2 regions of the Cellulomonas sp. FA1 genome follow, and region 1 is predicted to be linked to the other one. Evidence: predicted binding sites of a transcription regulator. Region 1 holds the regulator's gene; the other holds the start of a gene.
What was found. The regulator Rex, encoded in region 1, represses fermentation and respiration genes when NADH is low (regulators of the CRP and FNR family bind a similar motif). The targets are predictions, from matches to a motif close to CTTGTGAANNNNTTCACAAG.
Positions count from the first base shown of each region.

Region 1 (6,195 bases):
CCGCATCGGCTCGCCCAACGCGATCGAGGCCCCGTACCTCGCCGAGCGCGACGGCTGGTACTACCTCTTCGTCTCGCGCGACTCGTGCTGCCAGGGCTCCGACTCGACCTACAACATGGCCGTCGGCCGGTCCCGCGACGTCACCGGGCCGTACGTCGACCGTGAGGGCCGGGACCTCGCCGCGGGCGGCGGCGAGCCGCTGCTCGCGACGCGCGGCGACATGGTCGGCCCGGGCGGTCAGTCGTACTCGAAGGGCTACCTGGCGTTCCACTGGTACGACGCCGCCGAGGGCGGCGACTTCCGGCTCGGCATCCGCGAGCTCGCGTGGGACGACGAGGGCTGGCCGGTCGCGACGACGCGCGAGGAGCAGGCGCAGGGCGCGGGCTGACGCGCGGGCGACGGGGCGGGTGCCCGTGCCGTCACAGGCCGCCCACGCGCCGTCGCAGCGAGCGTCGCACCGCCCGCACGACGACCGCGCCGGCCCACACGAGGCCCGCGAGGCTCGCGGCGTTGACCCCGCGGCGCGCCTGCGTGCGCCGGTGGCGGAACTCGCGCACGGGCCACCCGACCTCCGCCGCGTGGCGGCGCAGGCGCCGGTCGGGGTTGATCGCGCACGGGTGGCCGACGGTCGACAGGATCGGCACGTCGTTGGTCGAGTCGCCGTACGCGTGGCACCGGTCCAGGTCGTAGCCCTCGCGCTCCGCGAGGGCGCGCACGGCGCTGGCCTTGGCCTCGCCGTGCAGCAGGTCGCCGACGAGCCGTCCGGTGTAGAAGCCCTCGTCGTGCTCCGCGACCGTGCCGAGCGCGCCGGTCGCGCCGAGGCGCCGCGCGATGAGCTCGCCGATCTCGACGGGGGTGGCGGTCACGAGCCACACCGCGTGCCCCGCCGCGAGGTGCGCGTCGAGCAGCGCCTGCGTCCCGGGGTAGATGCGCAGGCTGAGGACCTCGTCGTAGACGTCCTCGGCGATCGCGGTGACCTCGGCGACCGAGCGGCCCCGCATGATGTCGAGCGCGCGGGCGCGGACCTCGTCGATCTGGCGGCGGTTCTCGCCGAAGGCGCGGTACCGGGCCTGCTGGAACGCGAACGTCACGAGGTCGAGGTTGCGGAAGAACCCGCGGCGGTACAGGCCCACCGCGAGGTGGAACGCGCTGGCGCCGCGGATGATCGTGTTGTCGACGTCGAAGAAGGCCGCGACGCGCGTCCCGTCCGGCACGAGGTCGGCCCGCGGCGTCTCGACGGTGGCGGCGACGACGGCCGGCTCGTCGTTCCCCTGGCCCGCGTGCACCCGGCCACTGTAACGACCCGCGCGGGGCGGCGGTCGGCGCGTCCGCGCGCGCTAGCGTGGCGCCGTGACGCGGACGGGTGACGGGCAGGGGTCGGCGGCGACCGCCGCGGCGGGCGGGACACCGGCGCGGGTCGTGCTGTACGGGCGCGCCGGGTGCCACCTGTGCGACGACGCACGGGCGCTCGTCGCGCGGGTGTGCGCGGAGGTCGGGGCGACGTGGGTCGAGGTGGACGTCGACGTGCCCGGCCCCGACGGCGTGCCGCCCGCGGACGAGCTCGGCGAGATGGTCCCGGTGGTCGACGTCGACGGCGTGCGCCGCGGCTACTGGCGCATCGACGAGGGCCGGCTGCGCAGGGCCCTCGCGGCGGGCGGCGGCAGGCTCTAGCGTGACGTCGTCGCCGGGTGCTCCCGGCGCTGAGGCTCGGGGGGTCGACGTGGACGCTCGGCGCACCGCCGCACGCGGCGGCACCGCCCGGGGTGCGGGCCGGGGTGCGGGCCGCGACGGCGGTCGGGGGACGCGCCGCGGCGAGGCCGTGCCGCCGGCGACGGTCGCGCGGCTGCCGGGCTACCTGCGCGCGCTCGAGGCGACGGCCGCGAGCGGTGCCGTGCTGACGTCCTCGGAGGAGCTCGCGCACCGGGCCGGGGTGACGCCCGCGCAGCTGCGCAAGGACCTGTCGCACCTGGGGTCGTACGGCCGCCGCGGCGTGGGGTACGACGTCGAGCACCTGCGCGAGCAGGTCACGGTGGCGCTGGGGCTGTCCGACGTGCGCCGCGTGGTGCTCGTCGGCGTCGGCAACCTGGGGCACGCGCTCGCGAACTACGCGGGCATCGCGGAGCGCGGGTTCTCGCTCGTCGCGCTGGTCGACGCCGACCCGGCGGTCGTGGGCACGACGGTCGCGGGGCTCGTCGTCGAGCCCGCCGACGACCTCGCGGGGGTGGTGGCGCGCACGGGCGCGACGATCGCGGTGCTGACGACGCCGGCCGCGGTCGCGCAGCGCGTGTGCGACGAGCTCGTGGCCGCGGGGGTCGTGGGGGTCCTGACGTTCGCGCCGGGCACGTTGCGCGTGCCGCCGCACGTCGACGTGCGGGCGGTGGACGTCGCGTCCGAGCTGCAGATCCTGGCGTTCCACGACCGTGCGCGCGGTGCGGGCGGCGGGGCGTCGTAGCCCCGCCTGCGGGTGAGACGCCGCGAGGGCGCGACCGGTGCGGTCGCGCCCTCGCGGGACGGTGCTGCGGTGCGTCAGGCCTTGATGGCCGAGACGTCGAGGTCGATGCGGACCTTGTCGGCGACGAGCACGCCGCCGGCCTCGAGCGCGGCGTTCCACGTGAGGCCGAACTCCTTGCGGGAGATCGTCGTGGTGGCCTCGAACCCGGCGCGGGTGTTGCCGAACGGGTCGACGGCGGTGCCGTTGAACTCGGTCTCGAGCTCGACCTCGCGGGTCACGCCGTGGATCGTCAGGTCGCCGACGACCACGTACGACGAGCCGGCCTCGCGGACGGCCTTCGACACGAAGGTCCACTCGCCGAAGACCTCGACGTCGAAGAAGTCGTTGCCCTTGAGGTGGCCGTCGCGGTTGGCGTCACCGGTCGTGACGGTCGACGGGTCGAGCGTCACCGAGACGGCGGACGACTCGAGGTCCTCGCCGACGGTGAGGGCGCCGCCGGTGACCGCGACGGTGCCGCGGACCTTCGAGATGCCGGCGTGGCGGACCGTGAAGGACGCCTCGGTGTGCGAGGGGTCGATGTTCCAGGTACCGGTGGTGAGGCCGGCGGGCAGAGCGGACATGGGTTCCTCCGAGGGGATCGACGAGAATCGTTGACACAACAAGTATGCGGTGGTTGATATTTCTACTACAGTGGGATGCGAGCCGCAACCCCCGACCGTGAGGAGCCCGCCGTGACCGACGCCGCGCCGACCGACGCCGCGCCGACCGACGACGTGCGCTGGCTCACCGCGGACCAGCAGGAGCACTGGCGTGCGTTCCGCGACGGCACCGCGCTCCTGCTCGACGTGCTCGCGCGCGAGCTCGACTGCGGCAGCGGCCTGTCGCTGGGGGAGTACGAGGTCCTCGTGCGGCTCTCCGAGGCCCCGGGGCGCGCGCTGCGCATGTCCGAGCTCGCCGACGACCTCGCGCACTCCCGCAGCCGCCTCACGCACACCGTCGCGCGCATGGAGCGCGCGGGCCTCGTGCGCCGGGAGCCCGTCCCGGGCGACGCGCGCGGCGTCGCGTGCGTCCTCACCGACCACGGCTGGCGCGTGCTCGTCGCCGCCGCGCCCGGTCACGTCGAGTCCGTGCGCCGGCACCTCGTCGACGTCCTCGACGACGCGCAGCTCGCGGCGCTCGGCACGGCGATGCAGGTCGTCGTCGACCACCTGCGCACGCCCGCGTGCGAGCGCGCCCGCGACCAGGCCGACGTGAGCGACGTCACCGCCGCGAGCGCCTGAGGGCCCACGTCCCGGCGCCGGGCACACAGGAGACTTTGCGAGACTGTGCGCATGGTCACCACGACGGTCCACCTGCTCCGCCACGGTGAGGTCCACAACCCCACGGGCCTGCTCTACGGCCGCCTGCCCGGCTACCGGCTCTCCGAGCGCGGGCAGCAGATGGCCGAGCACGTCGCGCGCACGCTCGCGGGCGACGAGGGAGCCCCGCGCCGCGACGTCGTGGTCGTCACCGCCTCGCCGCTGCAGCGCGCGCAGGAGACCGGGACCCCCATCGCCGAGGCGTTCGGCGTCGCGCTCGGCACCGACGAGCGCCTCATCGAGGCCGAGAACCACTTCCAGGGCCTGCGGTTCGGCGTCGGCGACGGCTCGCTGCGCCACCCCGCGCACTGGCCCCACCTGCGCAACCCGTTCCGGCCGTCGTGGGGCGAGCCGTACGTCGAGCAGGTCGACCGCATGCTCGCGGCCGTCGACGCCGCCCGCGTCGCGGCCCGCGGCCACGAGGCCGTGCTCGTCAGCCACCAGCTCCCCATCTGGGTCACGCGCCTCGCGCTCGAGAACCGCCGCCTGTGGCACGACCCGCGCAAGCGGCAGTGCTCGCTCGCGTCCCTCACGAGCCTGCGCTTCGAGGACGACACGCTCGTGGGCGTCGGCTACGGCGAGCCCGCCGCGGCGCTGCTGCCCGGCGCGTCGCAGGTCCCCGGGGCCTGACGTGCGCACCTCCCGCACCTCCCGCACCGGCCGGGCCGCGCGCGTGCTCGCCGCGGCGGCCGCGCTCGCCGTCGTGCTCGCCGGCTGCGCCGCCGGCGACGGGTCCGGCACGCCCGACGACGTCGTCGACCAGGGCTACCAGTCCGGCGACGGGTCGACCACGACGTGGGCGCCCGCCGACCGCGTCGGGCCCGTCGACATCGCCGGGACCGACTACGAGGGCGGCGCCCACGACCTCGCACAGCTGCGCGGCGACGTCGTGCTCCTCAACACCTGGTACGCCGCGTGCCCGCCGTGCCGCGCCGAGGCGCCCGACCTCGCGGCCGTCGCGACCGACTACGCCGACCAGGGCCTGCACGTGCTCGGCATCAACAGCCGCGACGCGGCCGGCACCGCGCAGGCCTTCCAGCGCGAGCTCGCCGTGCCGTACCCGTCGCTCGACGACACCAGCGGCGCCGCGGTCGCCGCGCTCCAGGGCGTCGTGCCCGTCAGCGCGGTCCCCACGACCGTCCTGCTCGACCGGCAGGGTCGCGTCGCCGCGCGCGTGCTCGGCCTCGCCGACGGCTCGGTGCTCCGCTCGCTCGTGGAGGAGCTGCTCGCCGAGGGCGACGCCGGCCCGGACGCGACGCCCGCGCCCGCCCCGGGCGCGACCGGTGGTGCCGCCGCCGACCCGGCGGCCGTCGACCCCGTCGGCACCGCGGACGCACCGCGGTGACCGGGGGCGGCGCGCTCGCGCTCGACGTCGGCTCGACCGTCGCCGGGGGCTCGCTGCTGCTCGCGGTCCCGGTCGCGCTGCTCGCCGGCCTCGTGTCGTTCGCGTCGCCGTGCGTGCTGCCCCTGCTGCCCGGCTACGCGGGTCTGCTCGGCGGGCTCGCCGCCGGCGGCCCCCGCCGCACGCCGGGCGCCGCGCTCGGGCTGGTCGACGCGACCGACGTCGTGCGCGTCGGCGACGGCACGCCCAGCGGCGACGCCGCCGCGGCCGTCCCCGTGACCGGCCCCGCTCCCGCGACGGGAGCGCGCGTCCGGACCGCGCCCGACCCGTCCGACGCCTCCGGCGGACGCCGCGTGCTCGTGCTCGGCGTGACGCTGTTCGTCGCCGGGTTCTCGGCCGTGTTCGTCGCGTTCGGCGCCCTCGCGGGCTCGCTCGGCGCGGTGCTGTGGCAGTGGCAGGACCCGGTGAGCCGCGTGCTCGGCGCCGTCACGGTCGTCATGGGGCTCGCGTTCCTCGGCGCCGTGCCGTTCCTGCAGCGCGAGCGCCGCGCGCACGTCGCACCGCGCACCGGTCTGTGGGGTGCGCCGCTGCTCGGCGTCGCGTTCGGGCTCGGCTGGACGCCCTGCATCGGACCGACGCTCGCGGCGATCCTCACGCTGTCGCTCACGGGCGGGTCGGCCGGGCGCGGCGCGCTCCTCGCCGTCGCGTTCTGCGTGGGCCTCGGCCTGCCGTTCGCGCTCGTCGCGGTCGGCCTGCAGCGCTCGCGGCGCGCCGTCGCGTGGCTCGGGCGGCACCGGCTCGCGGTGCAGCGCACGGGTGGCGCGGTCCTCGTGGTGCTCGGCGTCGCGCTCGTCACGGGTGCGTGGGGCACGTGGGCCGCCTGGCTCCAGGGCCTGCTGACCGGCGCCGACCCGTTCGTCCCGGTGCTGTGAAGGTGGGTGCGCAGATGGCTGTCCAGGTGGGTGCCCAGGTGGCGGCGAGGCGGACGACGTGACCGACCGACCCCGCGGGGCCTCGCGTCCCGGCTACCGCCCCGAGGGCCT
Region 1 covers NZ_LBMY01000001.1:1,945,156-1,951,350, reverse strand. Annotated here, with positions in the region: gene GY42_RS08780 (arabinan endo-1,5-alpha-L-arabinosidase) at 1-388, shown strand, start outside; gene GY42_RS08775 (HAD family hydrolase) at 420-1,286, opposite strand; gene GY42_RS08770 (glutaredoxin family protein) at 1,351-1,671, shown strand; gene GY42_RS08765 (redox-sensing transcriptional repressor Rex) at 1,721-2,452, shown strand; gene GY42_RS08760 (YceI family protein) at 2,527-3,072, opposite strand; gene GY42_RS08755 (MarR family winged helix-turn-helix transcriptional regulator) at 3,184-3,732, shown strand; gene GY42_RS08750 (histidine phosphatase family protein) at 3,784-4,440, shown strand; gene GY42_RS08745 (TlpA family protein disulfide reductase) at 4,442-5,155, shown strand; gene GY42_RS08740 (cytochrome c biogenesis CcdA family protein) at 5,152-6,084, shown strand; gene resB (cytochrome c biogenesis protein ResB) at 6,143-6,195, shown strand, end outside.

Region 2 (6,195 bases), 930 kb from region 1:
CGTGCCGGTGGACCTGCGCCTGCTCACCGGCTTCCGCCGCGAGGTCGTGCTGTCGCTGCCCGACGTGCCGTACGGCGCGACGGCCTCGTACGCGCAGGTCGCGGCCGCGACCGGGCGCCCCGCCGCCGTGCGCGCCGTGGGGACGGCGTGCGCGCGCAACCCCGTGCCGCTGCTGCTGCCGTGCCACCGCGTGGTGCGGTCCGACGGCACGCCCGGGCGGTACGCGGGCGGCGACGCCGCCAAGACGACCCTGCTCGCGCTCGAGCGGGCGGCCGCGGGTCTCGACGGCGGCGAGGGCCCGGCGTAGCGTCGAGCGGCATGTGCCGCAACATCACGACCCTGCGCGGCCTCGAGCCGCACGCCACCGACGACGAGATCGAGGCCGCCGCACGCCAGTACGTCCGCAAGGTGACGGGTGTGCAGCAGCTCTCGGACGCGACGCGCGAGCCGTTCGAGCGTGCGGTCGCGGAGATCGCGCACATCACGGCGCACCTGCTGGACGCGCTGCCCGAGCGACGACGCCCGCCGACGACCGTGCCGCCGCTGCGCCGCCCCGAGGTGCAGGCGCGCGTCGCCGCGCGCGAGGCCTCCGCGGGCTGACGACGACCCGCCCGCGGCGGTCGGTCCGCGGCGGGCGCGCCGGGCTCAGTGCTGCTGCGGGACGTCCGCGGCGGCGACGAGTCGCGGGATGCCCTCGGGCGCGACCGCCGAGAGCGCGAGGAACCGCGCCTCGGCCCGGTGCAGCCGGATGTGCTCGTCGAGCGACCACCCGGGCCCGTTCGTCAGCGTCATGCCGCACGCGCACCCGATGGTCACCGCGCCGTCGTCGTCGACGACGACCTGGCCGACGGTCGTGTGGTCGGTGAAGGCGCGCACCTTCGCGTGCCGCATGGGCGCGCTGACGGCGACCGGCAGGTCGTCGGGGTACGGGTCGGGGTGCGTGTCGTGCGTCGTCACGGACTCAGTGTCCGCCGGTGAGCGTCCCGTCGTCGACCAGCTGGTCCAGCGCGGTGTCCCACGCGGCGCCGCCGAGGCTCGGCATGATCTGCTGCAGCCGCGGACGCCAGGCGTCCGCCTGCTCGGGGAAGCAGCGGTCCAGCAGGTCGAGCATGGTCGCCACCGCGGTCGACGCACCGGGGGAGGCGCCCAGCAGGCCCGCGATGGAGCCGTCGGCCGACGCGACGAGCTCGGTGCCGAACTCGAGCACGCCGCCGCCGGGGCCGCGCTTGATGACCTGCACGCGCTGGCCGGCGGTCACGAGCTCCCAGTCGCGCGGGTGCGCCGACGGCATGTAGGCGCGCAGCGCGCGCAGCCGGTCGGCGTCGCTCGCCGTGACCTCGCGGATCAGGTACGTCAGCAGGTCGAGGTTGCGCAGGCCGACCGCGAGCATCGGGACGAGGTTGCCCGGACGCACCGAGCGCAGCAGGTCGGTCCACGAGCCGCGCTTGAGGAACTTCATGCTCCAGCCCGCGTACGGGCCGAACATCAGCGCGTTGCCGCCGTCGACGACGCGGGCGTCGAGGTGCGGCACGGACATCGGCGGGGCGCCGACGGCGGCCTTGCCGTAGACCTTGGCGCCGTGCTGCGCGACGATCTCCGGGTTGGTCGTGCGCAGGAACTGCCCGCTGATGGGGAAGCCCGCGTACCCGCGGATCTCCTTGATGCGCGAGCGCTGCAGCAGGTGCAGCGCGCCGCCGCCCGCGCCGACGAAGACGAAGCGCGCGGTCACGGTGCGCGGCGGGCGGCCGTTCCAGCGACGGTCGGCGATCGTCACGCGCCACCGGCCGTCGCGCAGTCGCTTGAGGCGCGTGACCTCGCTGCTGGTGCGCAGCTCGGCACCGCGGGCCACGGCGTCCGCGAGCATCGCGCGGGTGATCGAGCCGAAGTCGACGTCGGTGCCCCACGCGGCGCGCGTGGCGGCGACGGGCTCGTCGTCGGTGCGGTCGGCCATGAGCAGCGGCGCCCAGCGCTCGATGACGGCCGGGTCGGTCGTGAACTCGAGGTCGGCGAACAGCCGGTGCGCGCGCAGCGCCTCCCACCGCTTGCGCAGGTGCTCGACGTCCTTGGCGCCGCGGACGAACGACATGTGCGGCGTGGTCGTGACCGCGCGCTCGGCGCCGGGCAGGCGGCCCGCGGCGGCGAGGTGGTGCCACAGCTCGCGCGAGAGCTCGTACTGCTCGTTGATCCGCACGGCCTTGCTGATGTCGACCGAGCCGTCGGGCCGCTCGGGCGTGTAGTTCAGCTCGCAGAGCGCGGCGTGCCCGGTGCCCGCGTTGTTCCACGGGTTGGAGCTCTCGAGCGCCGGGGCGTCCAGGCGCTCGTGGATCTCGACGCGCCACGTGGGCTCGAGCGTCGTGAGGAGCGACGCGAGGGTCGCGCTCATGACGCCCCCTCCCACGAGGAGGGCGTCGACGTCGGCCGTGCTGCTGCGAACGGGTGCCACGGTCGCGATGCTAGGTCGACGTCGAGACAGATCCACGGGCCAGTCATGTGATGTTTGTCTCGTGGGACCTTGGTCACATGCCACCCGTGTGACGTGCGACGACGTGACGTGCGACGACGCCCTCGCGGGCCTGTCGGTGGGCGTCGACGCACCGATGGGTGGCGCCCGGATGCCGGACGCCACCCACCGGGGGTGCGGGGTCAGCGGCCGGGGTCCGTCCGGCCGACCACCGTCAGGACAGCGTGCACGCGGTGCCGTTCAGCGTCGCCGCCGTCGGGGCCGCGGCGGTGCCCGTGTGCGTGCCGTTGAAGCCCACGTCCACCGACGCCCCCGGTGCGAGCGCGCCGTTCCACGCGGCGTTCGTGGCCGTCACGACGGCGCCCTGCTGCGACCACGTCGCGCTCCAGCCCTGCTGCAGCTGCTCGCCGTGCGCGTACGTCAGCCGCAGCGTCCAGCCCTGCAGCGGAGCGGCGCCGGCGTGGGTGAGGCGCACGCTCGCCGTGAACCCGGTGTTCCAGCTCGACGCCGTGTACCGCACCGCGCACGACGCAGCGGGGTTCGTGGGCGTCGGGCTCGCCGTCGGGGTCGGGGTGACCGTGGGTGTCGGCGTGGGCGTCACGGTGGGCGTGGGCGTGGGCGTCGGGGTGGGGGTCGGCGTGGCCGTCGAGGTCGGTGACGGCGTCGGCGTGGGGGACGGCACGGTGCCGTCCGACTCGCCCACGACGATCCCGCGGCCGTTCGTCCCGACGTACACGCGCCCGAACACGTCCGGGTCGCCCGTGATGGCGGCGCCTGTCCACGCGTACCGGTGTTCGTCGTCGTTGATGCGCACCCACGTCGCGCCGCCGTCGGTCGAGCGGAAGAAGCCCCGCACGCCCTGGTAGAGCGACGTGGTGTAGATCGCGGGGTAGGACGCGCCGGGCGCGGCCTTGCCGAAGCCGACCGCGCCGCCGTCCTCGAAGCCGGGCACCTGCGTGAACGTCGCACCGGCGTCGGTCGAGCGGTACAGCCCGTCCTCGGCCGCGAGCCACACGTGGCCCTGCTTGCCCGGGACCGCGCCGAACCGCACGTTGCCCTCGGCGGGGAGACCGGTGGCGGCGGACTGCACGAACGTCGCGCCGCCGTCCGTCGACACGTAGAACCGGCCCGCGGAGTAGGCGTAGAACGTCGTCGGGCTCACGCGGTCGGCCTCGACCTGCGCCTGCGCCGGGACCCCGGTGGACGGCGTCCACGTCGACCCGAGGGTCGTCGACACGTGCACGCCCGTGCCCTCGGGGCTCCAGACGATGCGCGCACCGTCCGCGGACACCGCGACGGTGCCGGACTTCGTGACGCCCGCGGGCTCCTGGCCCGCCCACCACGTCGACCCGGACGTCGTGCTGACCGCGATGTGCGACTCGACCTCGCCGTCGACGGCGTAGCCCACGCGCACGACCGTGGACGGCTTGCTCTCGGCGAAGTCGACGCCCGTCACCGAGCCGTGCACGGGCTGCGTGTAGATGCTGTCCGGCACCTCGTCGATGTCGGTGTGCACGAACCCGCCGAGGTCGCCCAGCCCGGAGTAGAGCTCGACCGCACCCGGGGGTGCGGCGAGGTCGAGCACCGCGGTCTCCTCGATGCCGAGCGCACGGACCTCGATGTCGACCGTGCCCCCGGTGTCCCAGTCGGTGAGGTTGTCCGACCCGTACACCGTGGCGCCCGTGCCGTAGAGGAACCGGTCGGAGTCGAACGGGTCGATCTCGAACGACTCGGTCATCCAGCCGAGCTTGACGAGCGGCTCGGGCGGCACGGCCTGCGTGCGGCCCATCGTGAGCCACGGCGTCGCCGAGACGTCCATCGAGTACCGCAGCGAGCGCTCGGGGTACGACGCCCAGTCCCAGATCCGGGTCCACGACGCGCCGCGGTCGGTCGAGCGGAAGAAGATGACGTCCGGCCACCACGAGACCTGGGTCGCGACCATGATCGTGTCGGGGTCCTGACGGTCGATCGTCAGGCCCGAGAACCCGTAGTAGAGGTCCGACGACGACAGCGGCAGCGGCGAGACGTCCGTCCAGGTGCCCGTCGTCGCGTCGAACCGCGAGACCTGCCCCTTGCCGCCGTCGTACGGGCCACCCGTGTCGGACGTCGCGACGTAGAGCTGCTTGCCCCGCGCGTCGAACACGCCCTTGTGCGGCAGGTACCCGGTGGGCTGGCCGGGCACGCGCTGCCACGTCACGCCCGCGTCGGTCGAGCGGTAGACGTTGTTCTCCTTGTCCGCCACGCCCACGTAGATCGTGCGCGTCGGTGAGCCCGCCGTGCCGCTCGTCGGGTCGAACGTCACCCACACCACGCCCTGGTTCTGCGTGAGGTACGAGTTGTCCGACGTCGGGTCCTGCACGTAGTTGCCCGGGTTGGGGAAGCTCGTCACCTCGGACCACGTGACGCCGCGGTCGGTCGAGCGCCACAGGCCGTGGCCGTTCTCGGTGCCGAGGTACAGCACGCGGTTGTCGTTGGGATCGATCTGCAGGCGCTCGCCCATGCCGCGCCCGGGCATGTTGCCGCCGACCTTGAACGGCAGCATCGTGCGCTGCCACGTCTCGCCGCGGTCCGCCGAGCGCAGGATCGCGCCGTTCTGCGGGTCCCAGTCGTTGGTGTAGGTGCCGACGGCGGCGTAGACGCGGTCGGGGTCGCGCGCGTCGGTCGCGAGCGACAGGACGCCCGTGTGCCCCCACTCGTCCCAGCCGACGTGGTCGAGCAGCGGGGTCCAGCGCCGCGTCGTCGGGTCGAGGCGGTAGGCGCCGCCGATGTCGGTGCGGGCGTAGACGAGGTCCTTCTCGCCCTGGTTGTAGACGATGCCGGGCACGAACCCGCCGCCGCCGATCTGCACGTTGCCCCACGTGTACCCGGTGGCGGCCGCGGCGGGCGCCGCGGTGACGACGCCGGTGGTGAGGGCTCCCGCGGCGAGGGCGACCGCGGCCCCGGCCGCGGCGAGGGGGGCGATCAAGGGTGGGACGCGCATCCGCTGCTCCTTCGCGTGGCGCGACGACGGCGGCCGTGGCGCGGCCGTGCCGCGACGGTGGCGGTCGCCGCCGGCGGGCCCGGCGGGGACGGACCGAGCCGCGTCGCCGGGGCCGGGGTCCGCGCGTCACGCTATCGATGCGCTTCGACGGCCCGAAGGGCACGAAACGATTCGCCGCGCTCGCGCCGCGTGCCGGGGTCGGACGTCCCTGGCGCGCGTCCGACACGCGGACGCCCGCGGCCGACACGCGGGCGCGGACCGCGCCAGCGGGTGCGCGCGCCGTCACCCTCGGGGTAGAACCGGTGCATGACCTCGAACCGTGCGCGCGACCTGGCCTCCGACCCCGCGCTCCAGCGCATCGCCGAGCGGCAGCCCGCCGACGCCGACCTCGACGCCGCCGACGCCCGGTCCGGGGGCGACGCCGCACGCGCACCGCGCTCGCTGCGCGCGTCCGAGCTCGGACCGGACGACGAGGCCATCGCCTCGAGCGACGACTGGGACGACCCGCAGCGCCTCTGACGCACCCGCGGGGGCCGGCCTCCTCGGTCGGCCCCCGCGGGTCCGCACCTCGTCGGCCGGATCAGTCCACCAGCCCGGCCTCGCGCGCCCGGGCCAGCAGCTCCTGGCCGTCGGCCCCCTGCAGCAGCACGACCCCCGGCGCGTCGGCGCGCTCCTCGGACTCCTCCTGCTGCGCCGTCGCCCCGGGCAGGCCGTGCGACAGCACGTGCTCGGCGGCCGTGAGCTGCCGGATCAG
Region 2 covers NZ_LBMY01000001.1:1,011,963-1,018,157, reverse strand. Annotated here, with positions in the region: gene GY42_RS04555 (methylated-DNA--[protein]-cysteine S-methyltransferase) at 1-307, shown strand, start outside; gene GY42_RS04550 (DUF2277 domain-containing protein) at 319-600, shown strand; gene GY42_RS04545 (hypothetical protein) at 646-957, opposite strand; gene mqo (malate dehydrogenase (quinone)) at 962-2,443, opposite strand; gene GY42_RS04535 (cellulose-binding domain-containing protein) at 2,676-5,441, opposite strand; gene GY42_RS04530 (hypothetical protein) at 5,748-5,960, shown strand; gene GY42_RS04525 (App1 family protein) at 6,022-6,195, opposite strand, start outside.
Region 2: mqo (malate dehydrogenase (quinone)) is a predicted target of Rex. The motif match lies at 2,488-2,507, and genes of this name have one in related genera.